3 regions of the Halomonas sp. AOP22-C1-8 genome follow, and region 3 is predicted to be linked to each of the others. Evidence: predicted binding sites of a transcription regulator. Region 3 holds the regulator's gene; each other region holds the start of a gene.
What was found. The regulator sigma-54, encoded in region 3, starts transcription at its own class of promoters, with help from an activator protein. The targets are predictions, from matches to a motif close to TGGCACNNNNNTTGCTNT.
Positions count from the first base shown of each region.

Region 1: a site for sigma-54 is predicted at 1,788-1,805, ahead of urtA (urea ABC transporter substrate-binding protein). Genes of this name have one in related genera too.
Region 2: a site for sigma-54 is predicted at 2,678-2,695, ahead of ACT3TY_RS09435 (nitrate reductase). Genes of this name have one in related genera too.

Region 1 covers NZ_JBQSYD010000006.1:95,158-99,393, reverse strand. Annotated here, with positions in the region: gene urtB (urea ABC transporter permease subunit UrtB) at 1-289, opposite strand, end outside; gene urtA (urea ABC transporter substrate-binding protein) at 374-1,693, opposite strand; gene atzF (allophanate hydrolase) at 2,065-3,906, shown strand; gene uca (urea carboxylase) at 3,921-4,236, shown strand, end outside.
Region 2 covers NZ_JBQSYD010000014.1:29,444-33,679, reverse strand. Annotated here, with positions in the region: gene ACT3TY_RS09435 (nitrate reductase) at 1-2,435, opposite strand, end outside; gene ACT3TY_RS09430 (NAD(P)/FAD-dependent oxidoreductase) at 3,194-4,236, shown strand, end outside.
Region 3 covers NZ_JBQSYD010000003.1:48,877-53,112, forward strand. Annotated here, with positions in the region: gene rapZ (RNase adapter RapZ) at 1-47, opposite strand, end outside; gene ACT3TY_RS02450 (PTS sugar transporter subunit IIA) at 115-585, opposite strand; gene hpf (ribosome hibernation-promoting factor, HPF/YfiA family) at 590-898, opposite strand; gene ACT3TY_RS02460 (RNA polymerase factor sigma-54) at 997-2,409, opposite strand; gene lptB (LPS export ABC transporter ATP-binding protein) at 2,533-3,282, opposite strand; gene lptA (lipopolysaccharide transport periplasmic protein LptA) at 3,292-3,783, opposite strand; gene lptC (LPS export ABC transporter periplasmic protein LptC) at 3,792-4,236, opposite strand, start outside.

The DNA of each region.
Region 1 (4,236 bases), on a different contig from region 3:
GCCACTCTCGGCCACTGTTATCGAGTACGACAACAAACTGACCATCGTCGGCACGCTGCAAGCGGCCATCCAGCAGAGCCTGCAGCCAATCACGGGCGCGCTCGTCGTCGCTTTGCAATATGGCGGTAATCGCCTCGCCTTTATCGCGGTAGGAATCGACATCCAGCGCCTCAAGAAGCTCAAGCGCGGCGTCATTATCAGAAGTATCGGGGCCTGTCTGTGCCTGTACGTTGAGTGTTATGCCCAACAACACAGCGCACAAAAACCCCCAGGAAAGGAAACGCCTCATGGGGTTGTTCCTTTGGTGGTCAAGGTGGAGAGTTAGCGTGCTCCCTTGCCGCCCGATCAGGCGGGCGGCAAGGGGTGGCCAGTATTATTCGGCGAGCGCCGCTTCGGCTTCTTCAGTAGCGGTGCTGCCACCGCATGAGCCGTTCACAACGTTGAAGTTGCCGCACTCCATGGGCTTGCGCCAATCGGCAATCAGGTCGCGCGAGCCGGGCAAGTAGTCGGACCAGGCATCGCCGGCAACGGTTGAGGGCGTTTGCCAGACGATATCGAACTGGCCATTGTCCTGCACTTCGCCAATCAGTACCGGCTTAGTGATGTGGTGGTTGGGCATCATCGCCGCATAGCCACCCGAGAGATTGGGCACACTCACGCCGATAATGGCATCCTTCACCGCGCCTACATCGGTGGTACCCGCTTTACGCACCGCCTCGGCCCACATGTTGAAACCGATGTAATGGGCTTCCATTGGGTCGTTGGTGACCGCTTCTTCATTACCGGTGTGCTCAATCCAGGCGTCGATAAAGTCGTAGTTGTCATCGGTATCCACGCTCATGAAGTAGTTCCAGGCAGCCAGATGGCCAACGAGCGGCGCAGTGTCGATACCGGAAAGCTCCTGCTCACCTACCGAAAACGCAATCACTGGAATATCAGCGGCATCAATACCCTGGTTGGCAAGCTCGCGGTAGAACGGCACGTTGGCGTCGCCGTTGATGGTCGAGATCACCGCGGTAGACTTGCCCTCTTCACCGAAGCGACGAATCTCGGAGACGATGTTCTGCCAGTCGGAGTGGCCGAAGGGCGTGTAGTTGACCATGATGTCGTCGCCTGCCACGCCGTGCTCATCTTTCAGAAACGCTTCGAGAATGCGGTTGGTGGTGCGCGGATAGACATAGTCGGTACCCACCAGAGCAAAGCGCTCAATGCCGACTTCGTTAATCAAATACTCGACAGCGGGAATCGCCTGTTGGTTGGGCGCGGCACCGGTATAGAAGACGTTTGCAGACGACTCTTCTCCCTCGTACTGCACCGGGTAGAACAACAGACCATTGAGTTCTTCAAACACCGGCAGCACCGCTTTACGTGATACCGATGTCCAGTTGCCGAACACCACGTCTACCTCATACTGGGCCAGCAGCTCGCGGGCGCGTTCGGCAAACAGCGGCCAGTTGGAGGCCGGGTCCACTACCACGGCTTCCAGCTGACGACCCAGCAGACCACCGGCTTCGTTCTGCTGCTGGATCAGCATTTCAACAGTGTCTTTTAACGTCGACTCACTGATAGCCATGGTGCCGGAAAGGGAGTGAAGGATACCCACCTTGATAGGGTCATCATTGGCTGACGCATGAAACGATACCGAAAGGGCCAGTGCAGAAAGACCCAGCAGTGCCTGTTTTTTCAAGTTCATGTTTCGCATCCCCAAGCTGCAAGCGGGCAGCTAGATATTTGTCATTAATCAGGTGTACTCAATTGCCTGAAAGCGCCTGTAACTCGTCCTGCACATTGCACGATGCGTTCCACACTTTAAAAAAACATAAAAAATTCAACCATATAAAAAGTATACAAGTTGTTTTACAGGAGTTTTCCATCTTTGATTCAGGGTCTTAAAGCGCTTCATTGGTGCTAAAGCGGTCTGATTCGCACGATAAAAGTGCATAAAAACTGTTCATTTTTATCCTTTTATCGCCAAGCTTCTGTTTTTAAAACATTTAGCGTTTTCTTGGCCTGTGGTTTGCAAAATGCCTTGTATACAAGACCATGAATAACCAAGGGCCAAACATGATGACCACACGCGGCTGGACACTCGAACAATGGCGGCAGGCATATAACGAGGGCGCAACCCCGGAAGCCTTACTCGGTGAGTTGATCACGCAACTCGCCAAACCTGACAGTACCGACAATGCCTGGATTTCACTTCTCGACCAAGAGGGGCTGGCTCATGCCCTGGCAGCACTTCAAACACGCCTGGACGAGGCGGGCGGCAAGATAGACAAGCTGCCGCTTTACGGCATTCCGTTTGCGGCGAAAGACAACATTGATGCCGCTGGGTTTGCCACCACGGCGGGCTGCCCGGCCTATGCCTATCAACCCACCCGTGACGCTGCTCTGATTGATAAGCTGCTCACCGCGGGCGCAGTACTCATCGGCAAGACCAATCTGGATCAGTTTGCCACCGGCCTGGTGGGTACCCGCTCTCCGTTTGGTGCCGTGGCCAATAGCTTCAATCCTGAAGTGGTGAGCGGCGGCTCAAGTTCTGGGTCGGCGTCCGTGGTGGCACGCGGGCTAGTGCCGTTCTCACTGGGTACCGACACGGCAGGCTCCGGTCGCGTGCCCGCCGGCTTGAATAACCTGGTCGGGCTTAAACCCACCAAAGGCCTGTTCAGCATCGATGGGGTGGTACCGGCGTGCCGTTCGCTGGACTGTGTCTCCATCTTCTCGTTGACTGTCAATGATGCCGGGCAGATCGCCGAGCTGATGGCCGGCTTCGAGCCTGCCGACGCTTTCTCACGCAAGGCGCCAAGCGCCCTTCCCCCGGATGCCCCGGCCATGCGCCGCCCTGGTCCGCTAACCAGGCTTGCCATCCCCCAGTCGCCTCAGTTCTTCGGCGACGTGGCGGCCGAAACCGCTTGGCAAACGGCAGTGGAGAAATGGCAAAAGCTTGAAGGGGTAACGCTCGTAGAACTTGATTTTGCCCCCATGCTTGAACTGGCAGCCCTGCTTTACGAAGGGCCGTGGGTAGCGGAGCGCCACGCCGCCGTGGAAACCTTCATGGCCGAACATGCCCAGAACATGAATGACGTGGTGCGCGGCATTATTAGTAACGCGGGTAAATTCAGCGCCACCGATACGTTCAAGGCGCAATACCGCAAGGAAGAGCTGGTTCGGGTGATCGATAGCCTCTTGGATGATATCGATGGTCTGTTAGTCCCCACCGCCCCTACCGCGCCCACTATCGCATCAGTGAATGCCGACCCGGTAACGCTCAATAGCCAGCTCGGCACCTATACCAATTTCGTTAACCTGGCCGATTTTTGCGCATTGGCGGTACCCGCCGGGTTCCGCGACGATGGACTACCTTTTGGCGTCACCCTGGTGAGCGGCGCCTGGAAGGATCGGGAACTACAGGCACTGGCCAGCCGCTGGCTAAATGCCCACCCGACGCCGCTGGGTGCCACTGACCAGGCACGCCCGCCGGAGACCGTTCATACCACCTTTGCCGTCCCCACCGTTCAAGTCGCTGTGGTAGGTGCTCATCTTTCCGGCATGCCGCTGAATACCCAACTGACCGAGCGCTATGCCTGGCGCGTGGCATCCACGACAACGTCCGCCAATTACCGCCTGTTTGCCCTGCCCAACACGGTACCGCCCAAGCCCGGCCTGCAGCGCGTTCACGAAAATGGTGCCGCCATCATTGTTGAAGTATGGGAAATGGCCGCGTCGGAATTTGGCTCGTTTGTTGATCTGATTCCCCCGCCGCTGGGTATCGGGAGTGTCGAGCTTGCCGACGGCCGCTGGGTCAACGGCTTTATCTGCGAAGGGCATGGAACCACGGATGCTCAGGATGTCACCGAGTTTGGTGGCTGGCGTGCCTACATCAAGGCCCAAACCTCCCACGCATAACGAGGCTATGACCCATGTTCAATAAAGTATTAGTTGCCAACCGCGGTGAAATCGCCGTACGTACCAACCGCACCTTAAAAGCGCTCGGTGTCGGCAGCGTTGCCGTTTATTCCCATGAAGACCGCCACAGCCTGCATGTGGAAAGCGCCAGCGAAGCCGTGGCCCTTACGGGCAACGGCGCCAGTGAAACCTACCTGGACAAGCGCCAGATTCTTGATGCCGCCCGAAAGACCGGCGCGCAGGCCATTATTCCCGGGTACGGCTTTCTGTCTGAAAACGCTGACTTTGCCGAAACCTGTGGGCGTGAAGGTATCGTTTTTATCGGCCCCA
Region 2 (4,236 bases), on a different contig from region 3:
AGCCCGGGCAATTCGCGCGGCGGGCCGACCATCAGCCACCAGCGCAGTTTGCCCCGCACAATAGCCGCAGCGCGCAAGCGGCCATTGCCGCTGTCTTCACACCACAAAGAAGCCCCTTCGGGTAGCCACGTAGTGAGTAGCGCCAGCCAATCATGTACCGGCTTTGCATCAGCCAGCTGCCAACGCTGACAGCCCTGCATGGGTACGCGTGCCCAATAATCGCTTCTGCACCACGGGGGCACTTCCTGACTATTATCCCCTAATGGATGGGCAATCAACAGCGTTGCCTCCCAGGCTGCTTCAAGCGGTGCCAGCGCCACAGCGCCGTGCTTGGCTTCTGGCTGGCCTGACACAGGGTCGGTCAAAGCTTTTAGCATGGCACCGCTACGCGCCGATTTACTGAACGCATCGCTCCAGTGCATGGGAATAAACACCTCGCCACGCCGCTGGGCATTCGAGATACGCACGCGCCCCCGGTACTCGCCGCTGGCGGCGGACAATACTGCCAGTTGCTGGTCGCCAATGCCATAGTTCGCAGCATCGCCTGGGTGGAGTTCGATAAACGGCTCGTGGCGATGATTCATCAGCCGGGGCGCGCGTGCCGTGCGCGTCATGGTGTGCCACTGGTCGCGAATACGCCCGGTGTTCAGGCGCAGCGGGTAGGCGTCACTCAGGCGTTGCTCCGGCAAGCGCGGCGTTATGGCGATGAAGTTGGCGCGCCCATCAGGCGTGGCAAACTTGCCATCTTCAAATAACCGCGCCGTTCCGTGAGGCGCTGAAGACGTCACCGGCCACTGAATAGGCGCCAGCGCGTCGTAGCCCTCGCGCCCAAGTCCCACCAAGCCGGAAATATCGAATAGCCGTTTGCTCTCTCCCTCATTCTCAAAGCCGGAAAGGCGCGCGTGCTCATCAAAAATTTCATGGGGATGGCTATAGTCAAACGCCTCCTGAAAGCCTAACCGCTTGGCGGCTTCGCACATAATCCACCAGTCGTGACGCGCCTGGCCTGGCGCAGGTAGCAAACCACGCTGGCGCGAAATACGCCGCTCGGAATTGGTCACCGTGCCGTCTTTTTCAGACCAACCCGTCGCGGGCAGAATGATATCGGCGTAGGCCAGCAGGTCGGTATGGCTGGCGCACTCAGACACAATGACCAGTGGGCACTTTTCAAGCGCACGCCGCACGCGGGCGGCATCCGGCAAGCTGACCGCCGGGTTGGTGGCCATTATCCACAGCGCCTTTATGTCGCCTCTTTCAACCGCGTCAAAAAGCTCAACCGCCTTATAGCCGGGCGCCTGAGGCAGTTCGGGCATTAACGTTTCCGTCGCCCAGAAGCGGGTGACTCGGCTGAGGGCGCCGGGAGTGTGGTAATCCATATGCGCGGCCAGCTGGTTGGCAAGCCCACCCACTTCACGCCCGCCCATGGCATTGGGTTGGCCGGTAATCGAGAAAGGCCCCGCCCCCGGCAAGCCGATTTTGCCGCCCGCCAGATGGCAGTTGATGATCGCGTTGCACTTATCAGTACCGCTTGTGGATTGATTGACGCCCTGGGAGTAGAGCGTCACGACATGGAGTTGGCTGGCAAACCAGTAGTAAAAGGTCTCCAGCCGCTCTGGGTCGATATCACATATGGCCGCCACGCCATTAATGTCGCAGTGGCTCGCGGCCAGCAGCGCTTCGTCGAAACCTTCTGTATGGCGATCCAGATAGAGCTGATCCAGCTTGTTATTCTCAGCCATCCAGGCCAGCAGACCGTTGAACAGCACCGCATCGCTGCCGGGTGCGATGCCGAGGTAAAGGTCGGCAATTTCGCAGCTGTCGGTCACGCGTGGGTCGATGACCACCACCCGCATCAGCGGATTGCGCGTTTTGGCGACCTTCAAGCGCTGATAGAGTACTGGATGGTTCCAGGCCAGATTCGAGCCCACCAGCACCACCAGCTCGGCCTCTTCAATATCTTCATAGTTGCAGGGAACGGCATCCGCGCCCAACGAGCGTTTATACGCCGCCACGGCAGAGGCCATGCAGAGTCGCGAGTTGGTATCCAGGTGCGGCGTGCCTAAAAAGCCTTTAAACAGCTTATTGGCCACATAGTAATCTTCGGTTAGTAGCTGGCCTGAAAGGTAGGCACCGACTGACTCAGCGCCATAGGTCGCCCGAGTCGTTTGCAACCGCTCTGCCAAGGTGGTTAACGCCACATTCCAGTCAACCGCTTGGCCATCGACCCAGGGCGTGGTGAGCCGGTCATGGTGGCCAAGGGTTTCGTGCAGTGCCGAGCCTTTCACACATAGCCGACCAAAATTGGCGGGATGGTCGCGATCGCCTTCAACCGCACTGATTGTGCCGCCTGCCACAGTGGCGGTTACGCCGCAGCCGACACCGCAATAAGGGCACGTTGTGTTTGCTTTACAAGCCGAGCGTGTGGCCTGGGACATACTGATTTCCTCCCGCTTAAAAGCAAAAAGCGCCCAAGCGAGCCTCACAAGAAGCCTGCCTGGACGCCGTTGTCTCAGGGACACCTGCACCGGTGCCAAATGTCGCACTGCTGGGATTGGACATACTTATTAATGGCCTGTCGTCTGATGGCGTTAGCGTTGTTATTTGCCCGTCAAACTCGATGGCTGCATTTTATTGTGCCGATAAACCCGTCTGTGCTTTGTTGCTTGTTGCCAAGGTAATAGCAAGGCCTACGCCAACCAACCCATTAAAACAAAAACACCAGATTAAACAGAAGGTTAATAACCAATAAAATATCTTTCGACTTATCTTGTAGGCAGGTTTTTTGCTAACGCTGACTACTCAAGGTGCATTCTTACCGCTTAGCGCACCAATAGCGTGCGCAGGCTGAGCGTAAGCGGCTGAAAAGGCGCTGCCTTCAATCTACCTCTTTAAACCAAAGCATTGATAATCAATATAAAAATAAATAATAGCCGAGGCTTGGCTGATAAATTGCCTTGTACTGGTTATATAAATTTAAGCTTAGCGGGCAGCCAACGGTGGCTGCTCTGCGCTTAACCCAACAAACGGGTTTGGCCTCAGCTACCGGGCAACGAAGCCCCTGATACGGTTTTCCTGGCAATCCACTTGCCCGGGACGCTGACTCAGGGGCTTTTTTTATTGGCTTTTCTTCAGCGCTGCCGAGTATTTGTGGATAGGCATTTGTAGCCAAGCGCTAAACAGTAAGGAGCAACCCATGATCGCTATCCCTCGGTGCTCGTCTGATGATCACTTAGTCGTTATCGGCAACGGCATGGCGAGCCAGCGACTGCTAGAGGCGGTCGTTAAATTGTCTCATCGACCCCAGCAGATAACGGTGATTGGTGCAGAAGCATCTCCCGCTTATAACCGGATACTGCTATCGCCACTGCTCGCCGATGAAATGCCGCCTAGCGCCCTCACCTTGCGGGATGCGCAGTGGTACGCCAAGCAAGGTATCACCCTCCACCTGAATGAATGCGTGCTGGAGATCAACCGCGAAGAGCAGCGTGTTGTCACTACCTGCCGCACGCTGACCTATGACCGCTTGGTGATTGCCACCGGCTCACGCCCGACAATGCCCGAGGTACCCGGCATTGGCCTTAACGGCGTGTATGGGTTTCGTACCCTGCAAGATGCCGACACGCTTGCAACGCTTGCCCTACAGGGCGGCGAATGTGTGGTGGTCGGCGGCGGTTTGTTGGGCCTGGAGGCCGCCGAAGGGCTTCGCAAGCGGGGTGCCTGCGTCAGCGTTCTACAGCGCAGTGAGCGGTTAATGAATCGTCAGCTGGATAGCATGGCCGCTGGGCTGCTTGAAACGACGCTTACCCTGCGTGGCTTGACCATCTTAACCAATGCGCGCATCCGCCATTTTGAAGACGATGGCGCAGGCAACTTAGCCGCTGTTGTACTCGGGGATGGCCAGCGCCTGCCTGCTCAGAGCGTCATCGTGGCAACCGGTATTACACCTAACGCAGAACTTGGCCATCTGGCAGGCCTGGCAACGCAGCGCGCCATCATGGTTGATGACACGCTCACCACCTCAGACCCGCGTATTCACGCATTGGGTGAGTGCTGCCAGTTCGAGCAGCACACCTACGGCCTGGTCGAGCCAATCTGGCGCCAAGTAGATGTCCTAGCCAACACGCTGTGTGGCGATGGCAGCGCCCGCTATAGTGAGGCGCCAACCGCAACCAAGCTTAAAATCAGCGGCCTGGCCCTCTACGCGTTTGGCCCCACGGAGGCTGCGCCGGAGCATGA
Region 3 (4,236 bases):
ATTGATTTGCCAGAGCCAGAGCGGCCGCTAATAATCACCAGTTGCATAGTGGCTCTCTCTGATTGAACGTATAAAAGGGATAACGCATGAAAATGTGTTAGTCGTTATGGGCGATTATGGAGCGGCCTGTTCGCGAATCTTGCCCATTAGCAGGTCAAGCAAATCGTGCTGGCTGCTGGTTTTGCGTAATGCCTGGCGTGTGCTCGCATCATTCATAATGGTGGCCACTTGTCCCAAAAGCGACAAATGCGTGTCGTCAGCCTCTTCGGGAACCAGCAGCACAAAGACGAGGTCGACCGGGTCGCCATCAATAGCATCAAAATCAATAGGTTCTGATAATTTTAAAAAACCCGCAATAGGCGTAACGCAATGTGGGCTGCGCGCATGGGGGATGGCGACGCCGTTACCGATCCCCGTGCTGCCAAGACGTTCCCGGCCGATCAGTCGGCTGAAAACTTCCTGGCTATCCAGACTGGGTGTATTTTGAGCGATAAAGGTGCTGAAAAACTCCAGCACCCGCTTTTTGCTGCCCCCGGGCACGTCGTAAAGTACGCGCTCCGGGGGGAGGATGGTTTCCAACGTCATTGAATTAACGCACGCCAGCGCCTTGGGCGCGAGCTTGTGCTTTTTCCTTGTGCTTAACGAGTTGACGATCAATTTTGTCTGCTAAGGCGTCAATAGCGGCATACATATCGACATCTTCGGCGTCGGCATGTAAGTCGGCGCCTGCCGCATGAAGGGTGCACGCGGCATGTTGGCGCTCCTTCTCAATAGATAAGGTGACTTGTACCGTGGTGATGTGGTCGTAATGACGTTCGATGCGTTCAAGTTTTTCATTAACGTAGTCACGCAAGGCGTCAGTCAGTTCTACATGATGACCCGTGATATTTACTTGCATTGACGTGCTCCTTATCCATCGGACTGAATTTCGATTGTAACCCTTTTTACGGTGTTGCAAAGCCCCTGTCGCGAGTTTTGCCATTTCTCTTGTAACGACTAACGCAAACGACGACGTTCACTTGATGAGGGAATGCCCAGCGACTCACGATATTTCGCCACCGTACGGCGTGCCACTGTGATGCCGCCATCTCCCAGTAATGTCACCAAACGACTGTCCGAAAGAGGTTTGCCGGGAGGCTCATCTTGAATCAACTTTTTAAGCCGGGCGCGAATCGCGGTGCTTGAGTGGCTGTCTGCGCCATCCTGCCCGCTAATTTGGCTTGAGAAAAAGTACTTGAGTTCGAATACGCCCCGTGGGGTATGGATATATTTTTGTGTGGTGACCCGAGAAATGGTTGATTCGTGCATCTCAACCGCCTCGGCAATATCGGCAAGAATCAACGGCTTCATCGCTTCTTCACCGTGCTCTAAAAAACCGATTTGGCGAGTGATAATCTCGCGCCCTACGCGTAGAAGCGTGTCGTTGCGGCTGGACAGGCTTTTGATTAGCCAGCGCGCTTCTTGCAAGTGCTCTTTTAAAAACTGGTTATCCTGACTCTTGTCTGCACGCTTGATTAAGCTGGCGTAGTCGGGCTGGATACGCAGCCGGGGCAGGGCTTCAGGGTTAAGCTCCAGGTGCCAGCCTTCATGATCATGACGTACGACCAGGTCGGGCGTGATATAGCTATCGTCGGTGACGCCATAAGCGCTGCCTGGGCGTGGGTCCAGGCTTCGGATCAGACCGATCACATCGTCTAGCTGCTCATCGTCCAGGCTTAGGCGGCGCTTTAATAGGCGAATGTCATTTTTGCCCAGCGCTTCAAGAAACTGGCGAACCAATCGGCGCGCGGGAACCAGTAGGGGCGTGTCGTCGGGGAGCGTTGCTAACTGAAGCATCAAACATTCGCGCAAGTCACGGGCGAAGACGCCCGTTGGCTCGAACTGCTGTAAGCGCATCAGAGTGGTCTCTAACTCTCGCTGGCTGAGACCTTCGATGCTCTGAGCACGTAACCCATCGCGGATATCGTTGAGCGGCTGCGTCAGGTAGCCATTGGCGTCCAGTGCATCAATCAGACTTTCGGCGATTAGCTGCTCACGAGCCGTAAAGTCGGTCATCGCCAGCTGCCAAAGGAGATGTCCATGCAGGCTTTGTCCCGCGGCCTGGCGTTCAAAATCGGGGCCTTCGCTGCTGCCAGAGCTACCCATGTCCTGGTAAGTGTCAGACCAGTCGCTATCGACAGAGAGTTCCTCGGGAATGCTTTCTGACCACTCCTCGTCAGGTGTTTCGACGGTCGCCTGCTCGCCGAACTCGTCTTCCTGCTCCAGCATTGGGTTGGCATCCAGTGCCTGCTGAATTTCCTGACGTAGATCCAATGTCGATAGCTGTAGCAGTGCAATCGCTTGCTGCAGCTGAGGTGTCATGGTCAGCTGCGTACCGATACGCAATTGGAGAGAAGCTTTCATGACCATCTGAGAACCACTCGTTAATCGGAAAGCTTCACCCTAGTGCGAGTCATGTTGTTGTGCAAGTGCAATAAGCATGCCACTGATAAAATTTTTACTGCAGATCACTGTTTAGCGGTGAAATTAAATTCATAAGCGAAAATCAGCACCCAGGTAAACTTCCCTCACTTTTTGGTTATCAAGGATAGTCTGAGGGCTGCCGCCAGCAATAATGTGGCCGTCACCGACAATATAGGCGATATCGCAAATATCCAGTGTTTCTCGGACGTTATGATCAGTAATTAGCACGCCAATGTGGCGCTGTTTTAAGGCGCGAATAATGCTCTTGATTTCACCAACCGAGATGGGATCGACACCTGCAAATGGCTCGTCCAGCAAGATAAACGCGGGCTCTGTGGCCAAGGAGCGGGCAATTTCGACGCGCCGCCGCTCGCCGCCGGAAAGGCTCATGCCCAGGTTGTCACGGATGTGGGTAATATGAAAGTCGTCAAGCAGGGCCTCAAGCCGCTGCTCTCGTCCTGCCCTGTCCAGATCTTTGCGGGTTTCCAGAATCGCCATAATATTATCCGCAACCGATAGCTTGCGAAAAATAGACGCTTCCTGGGGTAGATAGCCAATGCCGGCCATCGCGCGTTCGTGCATGGGAACGCGGGTTAAGTCTTGCTCGTCGATACGCACCGTACCCGCATCAGACTTCACCAGGCCCACAATCATATAAAACGATGTGGTTTTACCCGCGCCGTTAGGGCCAAGCAGGCCTACCACGCTGCCTTGAGCAATCTCCAGGCTAATGTCTTTAACCACGCGGCGGCGCTTATAGCTTTTTGCCAAGTGATTGGCGTAAAGGGTTTTTATGGGTGGTGCTTCCGCAATAGACATGGTTGACTCCTATTGCGCTGGCTGAAGCGTCATACGAATACGCTGCGGCTCGCTACCGTTTACATCGGAGCGTGCCTGCACCACTTCGCGGTCAATGAAGTATTCCAGGCGGCCACCGGTAAACTGATCACCCGCTTGGGTCAGTTCGGCCTGGTCAATAAGCTCTACACGCCGCTCTGCTACGTGATAAACCACGCGGCGTGCCCATCCTTCCATCGGTGCGTCCTGATCATCGAGTTGATTGCGTAGGTAGGCGCGCTCTCCGGTGGCAATAGCGCGAGAAAGCTCACCCGCGTCGTTACGGATAATTTCAACGCGATCACCACGTAGTTGCATACTGCCTTGGCGAATATTGACATCGCCTGAATAAACGGCAGTGCCTGCACGCTGATCAAGGTCTAGCTGGTCGGCTTCTACTTCAATGGGGGCTTGGCTTGTCTGGGCCGCTGCCGATAGCGGCACCGCAAGGGCGAAAAGCGCGGTGCGAATAAAAGCGTTCATAGCGACTCCTAAGGATTTTGTGTTGCGGGGGGGTGATGGCCGCGGACGTTATCGGTTAGTCGGACCTGGCTATCATCAAGCCAAACATCCATACGTGATGCGCTCATTCGTTGAGGTGGCTGCTGAAACACGGCGGGCGCCTCGCTCCAGACATGACGCGCTACCCCATCATAATGTAATAACTCAGTATCAAGCTGCCAGCCTTCTGTAGGCGCCAGGAGCTGTGCATCACCAGACAGTGTTAGTGCTTGGGTGGCCGTGTTCAGAACGCCTTCGTTGGCGTGAGCGAGCCACTCTCGGTTATCACTATCAAACAGTGTCGCTTCGGGTTGAGTGACTTCGGCCTGGGTGCTTTGTGGTATGTAAACCAATAAAGGCGCGGACAGCGACTGCTGGATATGCCCTGTTTCACCAAACAGCGTGATCTCGGCATTTTCCAGCACGTGGCCAGGC